DNA from 2 places in the Paenibacillus tundrae genome. Region 2 is predicted to be linked to the other one. Evidence: riboswitches for the same ligand, from Rfam matches in the RefSeq annotation. Region 2 holds a riboswitch; the other holds the start of a gene.
The links. Region 2 has a riboswitch for glycine ahead of sdaAB (L-serine ammonia-lyase, iron-sulfur-dependent subunit beta). Riboswitches for the same ligand answer to the same signal wherever they lie in the genome.

Region 1: linked by a shared signal. The riboswitch ahead of gcvT (glycine cleavage system aminomethyltransferase GcvT) and the one ahead of sdaAB (L-serine ammonia-lyase, iron-sulfur-dependent subunit beta) in region 2 are both predicted to bind glycine.

Annotation. Positions count from the first base shown of each region.
Region 1 covers NZ_CP145605.1:4,954,075-4,963,278, forward strand. The annotation lists gene V6W81_RS22275 (helix-turn-helix domain-containing protein) at 1-1,069, opposite strand, end outside; gene V6W81_RS22280 (endonuclease MutS2) at 1,607-3,709, shown strand; gene V6W81_RS22285 (cysteine-rich CWC family protein) at 3,770-4,078, shown strand; gene V6W81_RS22290 (hypothetical protein) at 4,609-5,046, opposite strand; gene gcvH (glycine cleavage system protein GcvH) at 5,462-5,854, opposite strand; glycine riboswitch at 6,195-6,318, shown strand; glycine riboswitch at 6,322-6,420, shown strand; gene gcvT (glycine cleavage system aminomethyltransferase GcvT) at 6,665-7,801, shown strand; gene gcvPA (aminomethyl-transferring glycine dehydrogenase subunit GcvPA) at 7,798-9,153, shown strand.
Region 2 covers NZ_CP145605.1:479,343-488,546, reverse strand. The annotation lists gene V6W81_RS02290 (sensor histidine kinase) at 1-187, opposite strand, end outside; gene V6W81_RS02285 (response regulator transcription factor) at 184-867, opposite strand; gene V6W81_RS02280 (alpha-glycosidase) at 1,176-2,930, shown strand; gene sdaAA (L-serine ammonia-lyase, iron-sulfur-dependent, subunit alpha) at 3,129-4,067, opposite strand; gene sdaAB (L-serine ammonia-lyase, iron-sulfur-dependent subunit beta) at 4,057-4,746, opposite strand; glycine riboswitch at 4,859-4,994, opposite strand; glycine riboswitch at 4,999-5,124, opposite strand; gene V6W81_RS02265 (MFS transporter) at 5,490-6,764, opposite strand; gene V6W81_RS02260 (PH domain-containing protein) at 6,821-8,452, opposite strand; gene V6W81_RS02255 (PH domain-containing protein) at 8,445-8,939, opposite strand; gene V6W81_RS02250 (LolA family protein) at 8,976-9,204, opposite strand, start outside.

The DNA.
Region 1 (9,204 bases), 2.1 Mb from region 2:
GTCTTCGACCTTTGGAATCCATAGGAGAGTCCAGTCCTTTAGTGAATTGAAGGAGTCTCGAAATGGGTGAATACATCCGCCGGCTACCGTAAAAAGCAACTAGTCCGGTTAATCCCAGCATCACCAGTGTTGCCACCCCCGTTACCAATGCAATTTTCTGAGATTGAGCAGTAATCTGCCCAAGAGATACAACAGATACGTACAACCATCCGTTAAGCTGTGACTGTTTATAACTAACAGCCACCTGGTTCCCCTCTACCTCTGCATTGAAGAAGCCTTCTGACTGCCCTGTTACTTGCACTTTTTCTTGAATTTCCTCATTCAGTGCAGTGTACTTCCCATTTTGATCCGCATCATTCAGGAAAAATTTCTGATCCCGATCAAGCACATACATATCTCCTGAATTCGTATTCCGACTCAAATAAGAGCTAAGCTCTGTATCGGAAATATCAATCACAAGAAATCCTTTCGGTTTGACGTTCGTCGGCATCATCGGGATTTTGAACACCATGCTAACCACATTGTCCGAAGAAATGAGTGCTGGAACAATCTCCTGTGTTGAATCGCCCACACCTGCCGATACAGGTACACTTTCTTTTGCCGAGTTTACATTCTGCGTCACCCAGAATAAACTGTTCGTATACTTCAGATATGAGCCAATTCGATCCCGAATACTAAAATCATCTAATTTGCCAAATGAACGCATCGAAACAACCCAGTCCTCATCAAGATTGACTAAATAAGCCTGATCAATATTAGTCACTGCCTGTAAATTGTTAAAGCCAGATGTCAGATCACGGATTTGCTCAAATTCGCTACTATCCAGTGGATGTTTCATCGCTTGCAAAACCAAAGGAGAATTTACGTATTGAATAGATGATAATTGCAAACTGCGCAGCACCTGCTCCACCCTCATCTGAGTCTGATGTAATATCTGCAGATTACTCTCGCGCACCTTTTGCTCAATATCCTGTGAAGCAATCGTATACGAGACAGAACCAATAATGATGACTGGAAGCGCTCCAAGGATCATGGTGAAGCATAGCAGACGCAGCAAGTATTTTGGCAAAGAAGAGCACCCTCCTTCTACAAACTTTCCATTTCATAATATCGCTTACATTGGGTTAATTTACTATTGTTATTTTAAAACCCATTCTTATTCAAGTCCACTCATTTCTTCTGAACGATGATCTTCCGGGTTGACTTTGAGGTAATTTCCAGTTTATATTAGTTGCATATTCCTCAATCAAAGGAGAGATTTTGATGTCGGTGAGCGTTCTTAACTAACCAAGTTTCATATTCAGGAGTTTGGCCTCTCATTTCGCATATGCCGTCAGGCATACGTGTATTTCATGATGCGCCAGATCCCTGTACTTAGTTAAGAACAGCGGATATCATAAATCGCCTCCGGGATTGTACTTGTCCGGGTCTATTTCCGCGCTGTGTTCAGCGTGGATTTTTTTGTTATAGGCCTTATTGGACTCTGCTTTCCCATGCAGCTTAGGGCGGAGAATGACGTTTGTTCATTCTCCGCCCTTTTTGCGTTTTTCAGGAATAAGTCAGCTGTATAACCCAACACCATATTTAATATTAAGGAGAGATTCCCATGAACGAAAACACTTTACGCACACTGAATTATTTTGAAATTCAAAAAAACGTAGCCTCCTGCGCGCGATCTTATTTGGGCAAACGTCATGCTCACAACATGAAGCCGATGAATGATGTACATTGGATTCAGACGCGGCTAGAAGAAACAGCAGAAGCCGCTCTTATGCTCCGTTACGGCGCGAGTATCCCCATTCCATCCCTTGATGGGATGGAAACCATCATGGATCTGCTAGGCACAGGATATTTATTCAGTGAACGTGACTTCAGTCATCTTGCACAATTTCTGCGAAGCTGTGCACAGCTGATGAAATATATGGAGGGCAAATCCGAGATCGCTCCAACCGTTAGCCGTTATGCTGCATCGATGATGCTGATGGAATCATTGCTCAGTGAGATTGAACGCAGTATCCATAACGGACGTATTCAAGATCTGGCGAGCAAAGAGCTTACACGAATCCGTAAAAAAATGATGGTTAACGAAGAGCGAATGAAGCGTAAGCTCGATTCACTGCTCAGCAAACATCGCTCCATCATGCAGGAAAATGTCATTAGTCAACGTCATGGAAGAACCGTTCTGCCGATCAAGAAGGAATTCCGCAAGCTGGTCAAGGGCAGTGTGTTGGACGAATCAGGAAGTGGGCAAACGGTATATATTGAGCCGGTAGAACTCATGAGTCTTCACAGTGAACTCGCGGCACTACAGGGAGATGAATCTCGAGAAGAGATGAAGATTCTTGGTGAGTTGACCACGCTCACAGAGTCATACAGTCGTGAAATTGCTCTGAATACCGAGACGGTAGGCATACTAGACTTTCTTCTGGCAAAAGCAAAATATGCGGTCACTACGGACGGACGCGTTGTTCAAGTTAATGCAGAAGGAAGAGTTCAAATCCAACGTGCACATCACCCATTAATGGGCGAATCTATGGTTCCACTCGATTTTACAATTGGCACGAACTATCGTTCACTCATTATTACGGGGCCGAATACCGGGGGGAAAACAATAGCACTCAAGACACTCGGACTACTCACCCTTATGATGCAATCCGGTTTGCTTGTCCCTGTTGGAGAAGGTGGCACGATGTCTGTATACAGTGAAATTGCGGTGGATATCGGAGATGGTCAAAGCATGGAGCAAGCACTCAGCACGTTCTCTGCCCATATTCGCAACATGATCGGTATCCTGGAACAGGCTAATTCCTCAACACTCGTTCTCATTGATGAGATGGCTTCTGGTACAGATCCAGGGGAAGGAGTTGGATTATCCATCGCCATGCTTGAAGAGCTGCATCGACGGGGAGCAACGGTTGTAGCCACCACCCATTTTGGAGAAATTAAGCATTTTGCTGCCGCTACACCAGGTTTTGAAAATGCTCGGATGGAATTTGACACGGCAACATTGCAGCCGTTATATCGGTTGCGAATTGGAGAAGCCGGACAAAGTTATGCGTATGCCATTGCACTGAAACTAGGAATGGCACAACACATTATCGATCGTTCGAAGTCCATCTCCGATCAGGGCATTCAACAGAGCAATTCATCAACAGAGAAATGGATCACAGAACCTTCTTCAACCCTATCAGGTGAAACGAAAGAAGATCCATTAATTCAATCGGGTAGCTTATTGAAATTAGAGCAGGATCACCACATAACCTCCCAGTCTGAACAGAAGCCATACAAAAGCTCACATTCAACAGAAAAACATCCTGTAACTGACATAGCCAAACCTTTCGTGCCTACCAACACCCCTTCTGTGGCAGAGTCGGTGCTTACGTCTATGAAACCGGAAGAATCAGAGACAGCTGTAAAAGCCTACGTATTCCAAAAGGGAGACCGGGTCTACATCGGGTATCTTGATCAAACCGGAACTGTATGCGACGTTGAGGATGCTCGTGGCAATATCGGAGTGATGCTACGCGGTCGCAAGATTAAGATTCACAAGAAGAGAATGACTCTGCATATCGCTGCCGATCAACTCTACCCTGAAAACTATGACCTCGACATTGTATTCGAGAGCAAAGTGAACCGGAAGAAGCGTAAACTTATGGGACGTAAACATGTGGAAGGACTTCAGATTGAACTGCCTCCTGAACAACAATGATAATCCCAGTATCTGATATACTGTAAGAAAGACCTGACCGAGATAAAGGTGGAGTTCAAGTTGAATAGAGAATTAACATTAAAATCAGAATTACAATTGAAATCGGAGTCTACCTTAAGCCCAGATTCAGAAGCAGGCGCAGATCGTGATGCAAATGCAAATCTTAAGGAGGCTCAGATGAATCCACTTGTCTGTCCCCTCTGTGGAAAAGCCAATGGATGTTCGTATGCCGCTGGCGCACCACATTCAGAGTGCTGGTGTAATCACGCTGTATTTCCTGAAGGCGTGTTCGAGAGGATTCCTGCGGAGCAACGAAGAAAGTCGTGCATTTGTCAGACATGTCTGGCAGAGTTTAAGGCACGGGGGTAAATGGAATCCTCTTGGTAGCAAAAATGGGCTGTCCCATAAGTCATAAATATGACGGGGATAGCCCATTTAGTGTTTTTTTGATGTAATGCATCTGACACACGCTATTCGCTCTCAGTTTCCGGGATCTGAAATCTAACGAATCATAGAGGCACTATTTCGTAAATTCAGTTGAATTTTGAGGTTTTGAAAACGCTCTATGACGGAATAGCGACACTCAGGTTCGTTAAATCCTGCATACGTTGATAATCCGCCTATTAAGATGCCGTAGGTTCGTTAGCGTTTGGAGCGAAGATGAATTCCTCTTGGTAGCCGAGCAGCGCAAAGGATTGTAACATCACTCTGCGCTGTTTATTTCTATGCCCTATGTTAACCACGTTGAGCAAGATGTCTAACGATTTTATTTTTATCTCATTTGTAGCTTCCAACGTTGCAGTGACTTCGTAACAGATCCATGGTGTTCGCTACCTACACTGAAGGATGCTTAAGACAAGAAGACTGTCCAAAATCTATTTGTTCATTTAAGTTTATCGTTAATTAACAGCAGTAAAGATTGTCCGTGTTGAATATGAAGTATGATAAGGCAGGTCTTGGATCTCAACCTTCACTCTCATATTGTGATCTGCTGCGTATAACACCTCAGTGGACAATTGTGAGTTGACGCTTAATGCTGTTGCGAGTGACGCTGCCGACACATATCCCCCTAATACAGGTGAAATTTTGGTCGCAATGATCGGTGCAATCGTTTCTGCCAGAATGGCTGTGTTACTGGATAAAGCTCGCATGTTCGCTGCTAAATCTTTTACTGTGCTTTTGTCCATGGTGTAGGTTGCAATCGTTGAATACTGAGGTTGGGGAACTGTGCCAATGTAGTCACTTGCAGAAGCTTGATTCAGAGTGACAGGAACCAGCGGGTACACAGCCGCCGTAACCATCGAAGCTAGCAACACTTTTTGAATGATATTTTTCATAGACTTGTACACCTCCACATGTTGTTAAATTCTAAATTCAAGAATGCTGTCGTTCCTTGCTTATATGTCATTATAGACGCTTCAATACGAGAAACAACTGTAATCCGTGAATTCAGGATGATAGCCCCAAATGAGATAACGTCATTCAATTGCTGTACGTTCATCCATCAACTTCCATGTCCCATAGGCAATCATGGGCATCTTTTCTGCCTTTGAAACTATAGTTATCCTTACCAAAAATAGGGACTTAGTACCTATCCATTTATCAGGAAATAATATCCTTTCTATGCTTATTCAGCACGGCAAACCACAACAAAAAGCACCCTCGTGATTCAAAGCTTCCCCAAAAGGCGATTACTTTGTTCCACAAAAGGTGCTCATATTTATTATAGGTCTGTTCAATTACATTCGAAGTTTAATCCTCGGTATGTTTGCGATAAGCGTCCGCGTTCATGAGCTTAGATAAGGCTGCACTCAAATCCCCATTTACCCGGATCTCAATCATCCAACCTTCTTCATAAGGAGAGCTATTTACAAGCTCTGGTGCATCTTGTAATGCATCATTGATCGCAATAATGGAGCCGCTAACCGGTGAGAACAAATCAGACACCGTTTTGACAGATTCAATCGTACCAATGCTCTCTTCGGCTTGTACACTGGATTCAAGATCAGGCAATTCAACAAACACAATGTCACCCAGCTGATGCTGCGCGAACTCGGTAATACCAATACGTACGGTATCCTCCCCTACGGTCTGCACCCATTCGTGCTCTTCACTGTACAGGAAATCACTTTTCAATTCGCTCATCGATATCCGCCTCGCTTTTCATTAATGAGTGCATGCGTTCTTCAGCCATTCCTTTTTCCCAGAACATAGCGTATGATATTTTCGATTCAAATGTCAAGATATCTCACAATTTATTTGTATTCCACTACTAAAAAACAAGCTCATCAAAATACGAACTTACATATACTAGTTATTATTGGAATAGTAAGCGCAGTCTTTTAATTTATCCGAACATTAATTTATATTTAATCATTAATATTCGTATTTATTTAAAAACCGATGACATTGTTCTTGACATTACTATGCAATTCGCGTATTAATGGAAGGAGTAAAACTGTTTTCGTTGTGTGCAATATCGCGGATGAATGTAAAGGGAGAGATTACCCAAACACCCGAATCTGGATGTTCATGCGGTAACGCCGAAGGAGTAAACCACCCGACAAGCGGGCGGTGAATCTCTCAGGCAAAAGGACTTTTACGGGACGCAACTCTGGAGAGCATCTACCCGCCCGGTAGGGCGTTACGATCACCCAAGGGGAAACCTGCTGCATTGGCGGCGGGGTAACTCTCAGGTACCAAGGACAGAGCCTAAGAATACAGCGTGCTTCTGGCATGCCGGTTCTTTGGCCTGTCCTTTTCCTTTTTCCCAAAAAAAGATGACATCAGGAACCAGACCGTGCGGCATAACGCATCTCAGAAGTACGGCTTTAAGTAAGACTAATATTCATTAATCAACATACTTATACCATTTTTAATAACGATCATGTTCTTTCAATGATAATCCATATGCAACACATTCAGCCGCTTGACGGCTAATGAAGAGGTGATTCGATGTCTGATTTACTTAGAACTCCACTCTTTCCACTCTATCAGCAGTATGAAGGTGTACGTTGCATTGACTTTGGCGGCTGGGAGCTGCCTGTACAATTTAGTGGCATCCAGAAGGAACACGAGGCTGTTCGTGAACGCGCTGGACTGTTTGATGTATCCCATATGGGCGAATTCACCGTTCAGGGTGAGCAAGCGGAGGCTTTTTTACAGCAAATGACCACGAATGACGTAACTGCACTTGTTCCCGGTCAGGCACAGTATACGTTGATGTGTTATCCCGATGGCGGTGTGGTGGATGACCTGCTCGTGTATAAGCTAGAGGAACAGCATTATATGTTAGTGGTTAATGCCTCCAACATCGATAAGGATTGGGCATGGTTGGTAGAACATCTTGCTCCTGGGGTAACCATGACAAATGACTCTGAGCAGACTGCCCTTCTAGCACTGCAAGGTCCATTGTCTGTTGATATTCTCACAAAAGTTACGGACATCAATGTAGCTACTATTGAGCCGTTTCGTTTTGTACAGAATGCGGAAGTCTGCGGTGTAAAATTGCTGTTATCCCGCACCGGATATACCGGCGAAGATGGCTTTGAACTATATGTTCCAGCAGATCAAGCAGCTACGGTATGGAACGGATTGATGCATGCTGGGGAGGATCACGGATTAGTTCCGGCTGGGCTTGGTGCACGGGACACCCTACGCTTTGAAGCAAAATTACCTTTGTACGGACAGGAATTATCACCTACGATCTCCCCGCTGGAAGCTGGGGTTGGTATGTTTGTGAAGCTGAATTCTGGGCCTTTTATCGGACACGACGTATTATCCCAGCAGAAAAATGATGGGCCTGCTCGTAAATTAGTCGGTATCGAAGTGCTGGAGCGTGGAATTCCACGTCCCCATTACCCTCTTTACGCGGATGGTGTTCAGATTGGCGAAGTAACGACAGGCACACAATCCCCTACGCTGAAACGGAATCTTGGGTTAGCCCTCATTGACAGCAAATATGCTGCGCTAGGTACGCCACTGGAGATTGAGATTCGTGGCAAAAAACTAAAAGCCGAGGTCGTAAAGACCCCTTTTCATAAACGGACACGCACGCCTAAGACACCTACTCAAGGAGCTGATCAAGCATGACCAAGCACCGTTACATTCCTATGACCGAGCAGGATCAGAGCGCTATGCTGGCAACAGTTGGTGTAGACACGATTGAAGATCTCTTCCGAGATATCCCGCAGGAGATTCGTTATCAGGGCGAGCTTCCCGTATCCTCTAGGTTAGATGAATATGCTCTTACACGTCATATGTCCAAACAAGCTGGAGCCAATGCCAACTTCGAGACACACGCAAGCTTTCTTGGTGCAGGCATCTATGACCACCATATACCTTCTGTCATTAATCATGTAATCTCCCGTTCAGAATTCTATACTGCATATACACCGTACCAGCCTGAAATTAGTCAGGGCGAACTTCAAGCTATATTTGAATTTCAATCATATATTTGTGAATTAACAGGCATGGCCGTGGCCAATGCAAGTATGTACGATGGTGCGACAGCTTTTGCAGAAGCAGGGAATTTGGCAGCAGCAGCTACTCGCCGTAAACAATTGATCGTATCCCGCACCGTCCACCCGGAAGCACGCCAAGTATTGAAAGCCTATGCTCATGGTCTAAGTCTCGATATCGTCGAGATCGGGTATCAGAACGGAGTAACCGACTGGGATGCCTTACAAGCTACTATTTCAGAAGATACAGCCGCAGTCATGATTCAAAGCCCGAACTTCTTCGGTGCCATTGAACCGATTCAACAAGCAGCTGACCTTGCTCATGCACATAAAAGCCTACTTGTTGTCAGTGCCAATCCAATATCACTTGGACTGCTAGAAGCTCCTGGCAAGCTTGGGGCTGACATTGTTGTCGGCGACGCTCAACCTTTGGGAATTGCCGCATCACTGGGCGGGCCAACATGTGGATATTTTGCTGTATCACAGGCTCATATGCGCCGTATTCCTGGTCGAATCGTAGGTCAGACGACTGATCGTAATGGCAAACGCGGCTTCGTATTAACGCTTCAGGCACGCGAACAACATATCCGCCGGGAAAAGGCGACGTCTAACATTTGTTCCAACCAAGCCTTGCTTGCACTCAGCGCATCCGTGTACATGTCCACATTGGGAAGACAGGGCATGATCGATGTAGCCGATCTCAATTTGCAGAAGAGTCATTATGCACTCGAAGTGTTCAAAGCTATCCCTGGTGTAAAAGCAACCTTCAACGCACCAACGTTTAACGAGTTCGTCATTCAATTGCCTGAAGGAACAAACGTTGATACCCTGCAACTAGCATTGCTGGATAAAGGTTTTATCGGTGGTTACGAACTCGGCCGGGAGTATCCCGAGCTTGCCGGACATATGTTAATCGCAGTTACGGAGCGACGCACCAAAGAAGAAATTGACGAATTCGCACGAGCATTGGAGGGATCGTTGTGAGCCAAGAAACGAAAACATCACTAGGGCAAACTGAGTCAGCACCTGCTACTG
Region 2 (9,204 bases):
CATTGTTCACCACAACCACGTAAATAATAGATGTGATTGGAAGAACGACAGGCACAAATAAAATGGCTGCCAAAATAAGAAACATATAACGGGACATTAAGGATCGTCCAAAACGAAGCTTTTTCTTTTTCACAGACTTCTGCTCTTGTTGCTTGTTGACCTTACGTGAGCCTAATCGCCACGTCATGGCTTCTTCACGCGGTAACCGACACCACGGATCGTCTGAATGATGGTCGGATTAGCTGGATCACGCTCCAATTTCTCACGCAGATGACGAATATGTACCATTAACGTTTTGTCCCCATCCAGATAGGGCTCATTCCAGACCGCTTCATAGATTTGCTCCTTCGTTCGAATCATGCCCATGTGCCTAAGCAGGTACGCAAAGATATGAAACTGTTTCCCAGATAGAATGACTTCCTCTTGCGTAAGCTCATTCACAATCCGGTTATCCTTCTCATAGATCGACAGATGATCGAGTTTTACAACTTCATCCGCAATAATATTCGTCCCAGCCTTACGCAGTTGGACTTCGATTCTAGCTGCTAGTTCATCCGGGTGAAAGGGCTTCGTGACATAATCATCGGCAAAATCAAGCCCGTGCAGCTTATCATCAATCGACGTTCTGGCCGAGAGCATCACAATCGGAATAGTAGGATGTTCTTTTTTGAGTCGCTGTCCTACCGTAAATCCATCCAGACCCGGAAGCATGACGTCAAGGATAATCAGAGAGCAGCCTTTCGCCGCCTCCGTTGCACCTTCACCACTTTCCAGCCAGATTACCTCATATTCACGTTCTTCTAAGTCTGCTCTAACCCATGTCGCAATTTCGACTTCATCTTCAATGTATAATAGTTTCGGCTTCATACGCTCGATTCGTTTCCCTTCTTTACCCTTTGGGTTAAATATATATTTGAAGCATATTAAAGAATGTTCAACATGCCTGCTTTTTGAACCTGCACGATTAGGGCAAGCTTGTTGTATTCAATCAATACAAATGCATGACATCGGGGTACTGCGCCCCCTCTACATTCCATTATAACCTAATCACTCATCTGGGAAATGTTACATAAGCACGGGGTGCTCTGCATCATTTAGAGTAGTCGACCACATTCGAGGGATTACGATCCAACATGCCAACATACGCTGTGTGTTACGACGGGAGGATACTTACTATGCTGCTGGAAGCCATCTATCATCAACCGAAACGCAATTGGGCCTACGCCTATGACAAGGATACTGTTCGCTTGCGTCTACGCGCCAAAAAGAATGATCTCACCGAGGCACACGCCTTGACTGGGGACAAATACGCATGGGAACAAACGAAAGAATTAATTCCTCTAACAAAGTATACGTCGGATTCGATGTTTGATTATTACGAAGGGCAAGTACGCCCTCCTTATCACCGTCTGAAATATGCTTTCCTCCTCAAAAGTGGAACGGAACAAATCTGGATGACCGAAACCGACTTCCAAGAGGAAGAGCCGGATGAGCCGGGGCGAATGTTTCAGTTCCCCTACATTCATGAAGGTGCTGTATTTACGCCACCTGCTTGGGTGAAAGATGCCGTCTTTTATCAGATCTTCCCCGAACGCTTCGCGAATGGCAATGCTGAACTTAATCCAGAGAAGGTGGAGCCTTGGGGCGGTGAGCCGACACCATTTAATTTCTTCGGCGGTGATCTACAGGGCGTCATTGACCATCTCGATTATCTCAGCGAACTTGGCATTAATGCGATTTATTTCACACCGATCTTTGAAGCGACAACCAATCATAAATACGATACCGAAGATTATATGCGGGTAGACCGGCACTTTGGAGATGCAGAGACCATTAAACGGCTTGTGCAGCTGTGCCATGATCGTGAGATTCGTGTCATTCTAGACGCGGTGTTCAACCATGCTGGGAAGACATTTGCACCATTCGTCGATGTACAGCAGAACGGAGCAGAATCCAAGTATAAGGACTGGTTCCACGTCCATGAGTTTCCGCTGGATGTGAAGGATGGCATTCCGACGTATGAGACCTTTGGCTTCGAAGCCCATATGCCAAAGCTAAATACAGAGAATCCCGAGGTGAAAGCCTATTTGCTGGAGGTTGCCGAGTATTGGATCAAAGAGGTAGGCACCGATGGCTGGCGGCTCGATGTCGCTGATGAAGTAGACGATGCCTTCTGGCGAGATTTCCGCCGGGTCGTGAAGGCTGCCAATCCGGAAGCCTATATCCTTGGCGAAGTGTGGAACGAATCGTCTGCTTGGCTGCAGGGCGATCAGTTCGATGCATCGATGAATTATCCGTTTACCGAAGCGGTCAATCATTTCTTTGTCAAAAATACAATGCATGCTGAGCAATTTGCCAATTCCATAGGTCGTCAACTATCCCGCTATCCTCATCAGGCGAGCGAGGTCGCTTTTAATTTGTTAGACAGTCATGACACGCCCCGCTTGCTCACTCTCTGTGAAGGGGATCAACGGAAGATGAAGTTGGCTGCGTTATTCCAATTCAGTTTTATGGGTGCGCCATGTATCTATTACGGAGACGAGATTGGACTAGACGGTGATCATGACCCTGGTTGTCGCAAATGTATGGAATGGGACGAGACGAAGCAAGACCGCGAACTGTTCGACTTTTATCAAAGACTTATTGCACTCCGTCACGCTCATCCCGCTCTACGCGCAGACGGTACCATTCGATTCCTACAAGCACGCGAAGGCGGTAGCCAGCTTGTCATGGAACGTCAGAATGAAGAAGAACGCATTCTAATCTTGTTCAATCGGTCAGAAGAAACTGCCATCGTTGAGCTAGAGACGGAAACAGATGATTGGAATGAGCTGTTTGGCGAGAAGCACCGGATCGCGTTAGAGGATGGCATACTTGCGATCGAGCTTCCTGCCTACGGATATGCGGTGTTAAGCCTGGCTCTGGAATAATATGGAGTTCGGGCGAAGCTTCATCCAGAAGCCTTGCATGATGTCAGCACTCGGCACGGGGCGGATGCTACAATTGGCACACGGTACGAATTAGACACAGTACAACACTACCCTTATGCCAGCTTTTCGTTTCGAACCCATGTACGCCAAAGAGGCGCCAGCAGAAGGTTACTACGCTGCTAGGCGCCTCTTCCTATGTTATTCTGAAGCAGAATCCGCTGCCCCGTCTGTTTCTAACTCTGGTTCCGGTGCACGTTTTGCCTTCGGTTTAGCAAGCTTCTCCATCATTTTCCGACCTGTCGGGGTCTGAGCCAGTCCCCCCTGAGCTGTCTCCCGGTGCCTGCTTGGCATAGCACTACCTACTTCAAGCATGACATCAATGACTTCATCTGACGGAATGGCGCTACGTACTCCGGCAAGCGCCATATCAGCAGCCGCTAGAGCGGTTACGGCTCCTAGTCCGTTACGGACGATGCAAGGAATTTCGACGAGACCTGCGACTGGATCGCAGATGAGACCGAGTGTATTTTTTAACGCCAAACCAACCGCATGAACGACCTGCTCTGGCGTGCCTCCACGTAGCTCCACCATAGCACCCGCTGCCATACCAATCGCAGAGCCCACTTCAGCCTGACAGCCACCCTCAGCACCGGAGATAAACGAATTGTTCGCAATTACATAACCGATCGCTCCAGCACAGAACAGTCCGTTGACCAGGTGCTCGTCACTCCAGCCAAAACGCTCTTGGGAACTGATGAACACACCTGGAATAATGCCGCACGAACCCGCTGTAGGGGTAGCAACAATTCGCCCCATGGATGCATTAACTTCAGAGACACACAGGGCATACGCCATCGCAAGTGCCGAAGCATCACCTGAGCAAGTCTCTCCTTTACGAATGTATTCCGCCATCCTCTTGCCGTCTCCACCAGTCAGACCACTACGGGACACCGTATCTTCATTCAGCCCTTTATGAACCGCTTCCTTCATCACCTGATAATATTCCGACATCTGCTGCACAACATCTGCTTCCGGTGTATTCGTCTCTTGGACTTGTTCTTCAATCATCAACTGAGCAATGGTCTTGGATTCAGCCGTGCAGATCGCATTCAGTTCATGCAAATGCTTAAATCGCATCTGGACTCACTCCCTTCTTCAAATCTATTACACGAATATCCAGCACATGATCCAGCAACTTCAAACGGCTTAACATATCCGGGTCTGGTGCCCCATCCATCTCCATTGCAGTCAAGGCTTCACCATCCCGAGCTTTCCGGTCTACCTGCATATAGCCGATATTCACGCCTGAGGAGCTAATCGTAGACGTGACAGATGCGAGCACTCCTGCTTTGTCAGCATGACGCAACACCAATGTTGGGAACTCCCCGCTGATCTGGACGCGAAAATCATTCAACGCGTGCACCGATACACTGCCGCCGCCAATGGACGCACCGATCAATGAACATTCACGGTCACCGTGCCACAGCTCAATTTTGACCGTATTGGGATGGGGCGCAGGCAGGCCACTTGTGAAAAACTCAACCTCTATACCCGCCTGTTCTGCATACTCTTCAGCATCTGGTATTCGCGGATCGTCTGTCGCATAATCAAGCAATCCACCAATGAGAGCAAGATCTGTACCATGTCCTTGATACGTATCGGCAAACGATCCGTATAATGTCAGCCGGGCGCGCTCTGGCGTGCAACCCAACCACTGACGAGCTATTCTGCCGAGCCTCGCCGCTCCAGCCGTATGTGAACTTGAAGGTCCTGTCATCGACGGACCAATAATTGAGAAAACATCTTTAAAACGCATCCAAAAACCCTCCATTTGTATTCGTCATGTCCATCCAGATACTCAACCATAATGTTCCATTATTACTGAATGATGACATCAAAAAAGGACAGAAGAAGGCCTTAAGCCCTCTCTCTGTCCTCGATACCTGAGAGTTTCATGATCAACAGCGTTCAGTCGATACAGTGCATGCCTTGTTCTTACACATACTGTACCAGGCTGTTTAATCATATACCCCTTGGGTGGCGCATCATGCGCACTCTCCAGAGTTGCGTCCAACGATGGTACATTTACCTGAGAGATTAACCGCCGCGCCGGGTGCGCAGGCAGCTTGCTCCTTCGGTGCCTGATCGCAGGCCATCTTACTCAGCTCGCACAGGTCTCTCCCGCTCGTTATCATTCGCTGTATTAAAATCATAAAACATTTAGTCATCCGACGAAAACATAATCTTACTCATTAAGAGTAATCGACCGCAAGTTTCATGTCAATAAACTTAACGATTTGTTGTCTCTCCACCACATGTAAGCGTTAACTACTGTGAACTTTTGTCACATCGTTGTATTCAACTTACTCATTTATCTACATCTCTGTTGTTAATTCTATGTATGTTCAGGTGTGTCCTAAGGTTCGGGTATTCAGGCAAACTTCTCTCTGAATCGCCCCATACGACACACCCCTGCTCCAACTTACTTACTTACTTACTTTCTTTCTTTCTTGTCGAGCTATCTCACTTATGCCGTTCGTTCTTCAACTTCAGTCTAACCTACTTCATTGTCGCACTCTTTGTCACAGCCTCTTGATAATATGAACTTCTTGAAGGAAGCAAACTAGTAATCCATAAAATAAGTGCCACTAACATCATCGCTGCCGAGACAACCGTATACACCAGACGAAGAGATAGATACTCTGCCACTACCCCTGCAATCAAAATAGAAGCTACCTGAAGCGCGCTCAGCATCAGTCCAATGACACTGCTCATCCTGCCCATGAGATCTACTGGAACATTATTTTGGTAAAAGGTGACCAGACCTGTGTTGGCAAGTGCCGAACACAATCCAAGCAGGATAAAGGCGAACGCTGCCAGCTCGAAGGAAAACGAGCGTGCAAATAGGAAATAACCAAGCGAGACCATAAGCACGCCAATCCCCATCATATGACGGATCGGAATATGTTTGGCGAGCAGGGTGACAAGCAACGAACCGACTAGATAACCGATGCCGGTAACACTCATCAATGCCCCATATTGAGATTCAGACAAGTTCATCACCTGACGAATAAACACAACTTCCTGTGCATCCAGCGACATACCAATGACGAGAACAATCTGAAATATGACGTATATCCCGACAACGTAACCGCTCTTGCGACTAAACCTCAGCACAGCTTGCCAGTCCTGAGCGATGATCCGTGGTGACAATCTCGACTTCCCACCACTCTGCTCACCTATACCCAGTTTCGGTAACAGCATAAGAATCAGAGCGGACACGGCAAACGAAACACTATTCACGTAGATCGCTACTGCGGGGGATAAATAGAACAATAATACACCAGCTACAGCAGGCCCCGTAATAAAAGCTCCCGAGCTAATGAGTGCCTGCATCGAATTAAATCGCTTGCGCCGCTCAGCCGGTACAAGCCGAGTAATGTACACCTGGGAAGAGGGTACAAATATCGAGGATGACATACTAATTAGAAACATTACAGCATACATCATCCACAGACTTGAAAATAAGGGAAGTGTGGCTACCAGCAATGCCCGCACAATATCCGCACCAATCATCAACTGGCGTTGATCGTAGCGATCAATAACACTGCCTGACCAGAACTTGGTGCATACTGAGGCGATTGGCGAGATGATCCATAATCCCGCTACAGCCGCTGGAGATTGCGTCATGTTCAACACCATCAGGTTGATAGCCACAATGTATATGAAATCACCCAGATTAGATATGCCAACCCCACCCAATAACAGTCCAGCATGCTTCCAACCACCAGGCTTGTTACCAGGCTGCTCTATCCGCTCCTGGCTGTTCTCCATCTGTCGTTTCCCCCTCGACTTTTAATTGAAAGAAGAAGTACCTATTCGTTGATTAGTCACGGCTTAGGCTTACTGCGTACAGCGTACTGAGCAGCTTGATACATCCAATTCTGGACGGCAATTGCATGAGCTTGATCCAAGAAGGTCGCCTTCCAGCCGCCACGGTTTACCATTAATGTTGCCTCTACGGTTAGTAATGACCTAGCACGTTGACGGGATGTTGCTATAGCATTCACTGTAACCACATGGGGGCGGCGCATTAACACGGTTAAACGGGAGATCTGCCGATGGCGGATCAACAATTGCTTCCCATATATGTTCAGCCCTTCATCCCTGTAGCGTGCATATCCCCACAAACCGAACACAGGCAGTAGTAAGAATAACCCCATACCCACCATGCCAAAATATATCGTTCCTGCGATTCCAACCAGCATGGCAATCAGCAGTTTCCAACGGAGAAACAGCCATAGCGCCCGTGACGGCGGCTTCGCTATATCTGCTTGTAATTCATATTGTGGCACGATGCTTGCAAGCAGTTCGTTCACTTCACGCATGGGTAGCAGCGGGTGAAGCATCATTTTTTTCTCCTTCTCGGAAGTCAGTACATAAATCTCAACCTCCGCATACCCGAATGGTTGACGCAGCAGTCCTTCTCGAATAGCTACTGCCTGCACCTTGGTAGGTGAAAATACATGCTTTTTGCGTTCTAGCAGACCCGAGACAATGGAGATATTCCCACCCTCGCGTTCTACCGTGAACCCAGCATACTTAATTGTAAATAACACCGCTGATAGAATCCAAGCGAGTAAAAACATGAGAGGAATAAGACCTAGCCACCATATGGCCGGCAAACTCCCCGCTTCCTCCACTAGACGTCGATAAAAATGATCTGGTAACAAATCATCTGCGAAAGAATAGGTTCCTGTGGCAAAAACGAGAAGAAGCGGCAGATTCATGGTTGTTAATGCCCCCACGAACAGTCTACCGGCCGACAATCGCAGCAGCTGTTCCTGCTGCACAGGCACTTCCGTTTCAACAGGCTCTAGAACTTCTAAGCCCTCCACCCTGCTTGGTCTAGAATCTGCACCCGTCTCATGAACTGATCTTAGACCGGGTTCTGTACCATGCTCACCTTTAATTCCGGCATACTCACCATGGATTCCTATCTCGGTACCAGAAGTCTCCATCTGTTGTCCGGGTGTGACCGCAGCAGGCTCTTTCACCACAGCCTCACTCCGCTTCTGATACAACCACCGCTCCACTCGCTTCGCTTCATCAACACGTAGCGCCGGTAACACACCATCCGCCTCTTTACTGCCACCGGGTGTCTCAATCTTAAGTTGTGCGATTCGAAGGATGCGCTGAATTAGAGGCTGTTGTGTCTGTACAGCATGGATCCGGCTGAAATAGATAGATCTCTCTTCCCTTACAAACATCCCCCGCCGTAGCACGATGCGATCCTCTTGCAAGGTATAGCTGAATTTCCGCCATTTCAACCAGCCATATAGAAGAGAGGGCAGCAATACAACTGCAATTCCTCCTGCGTAGAGATACCAAGGGATTGCGCTCCAATTAAGTCCTTTGAGTACTACTAGAATGAAGAACGGCAGTAACGATTTCAGGACACTGAATAATGGAAACAAAATATAACTTTTGTGTAGACGCCTTGTTTCATTCAGTTCATTCATCTCGATCTTCCACCTTGGCTAAATGCCCGATATTTCGTTTGAGTTGCTCCGCTTCCTCACGCTCCAGACCAGCGATCACAAGTGTCGCTGCAGCAGTAACGATACTGACCTTAGCTAATCCATATTTACGCAGCAACGGGCCGCTCTCCAGCTCTACCTGCTGCACACGTGTCATAGGCACAATCGTATCGGTGATCCACAGCCAGCCGGAATGAATTTCAAGCTCATCCTCAGCAACTCGGAAACTGAAATAACGATATTGAAGAGCTGGCAGAGCCCAGCCAAACCACATGAAGGACAAGGTGAATAATCCGAGCGCAGCCCAGCCTGGCCACAACGTCCAATCTCTAGCCCATGCGACAATCAGATATCCAATGGCCAAAAGAGTCAACAGCCCATTGACCATAAGGGCCGTCAGGGCTGTAGCTTGTTTAACTTTTGGGTGGAGACGCCGCAGTTCTCTGTTGTTAAGCTCTGTGTTATCCATTGCGTGACTCACACTCTCCTACAATTCAAATTAAATCTAATTGGAAAGCTTCAGTTCCTTCGCCCAAGCCTGAAGCCTCTCCATCGTCCATTCTTCGTTCTCACCCATAATGGAGTAACGCAATCCATTCTCAGTCCATGATATGTTTCGTATGCTCTTCATATACGAACCCTCGGTACCTCGAATTTCCACCTTGGATTCATCGGGCAGCAGTGTATTATCAACATTTTCATCCGGCGCATTGAATACCGTTAGACTCACTTCA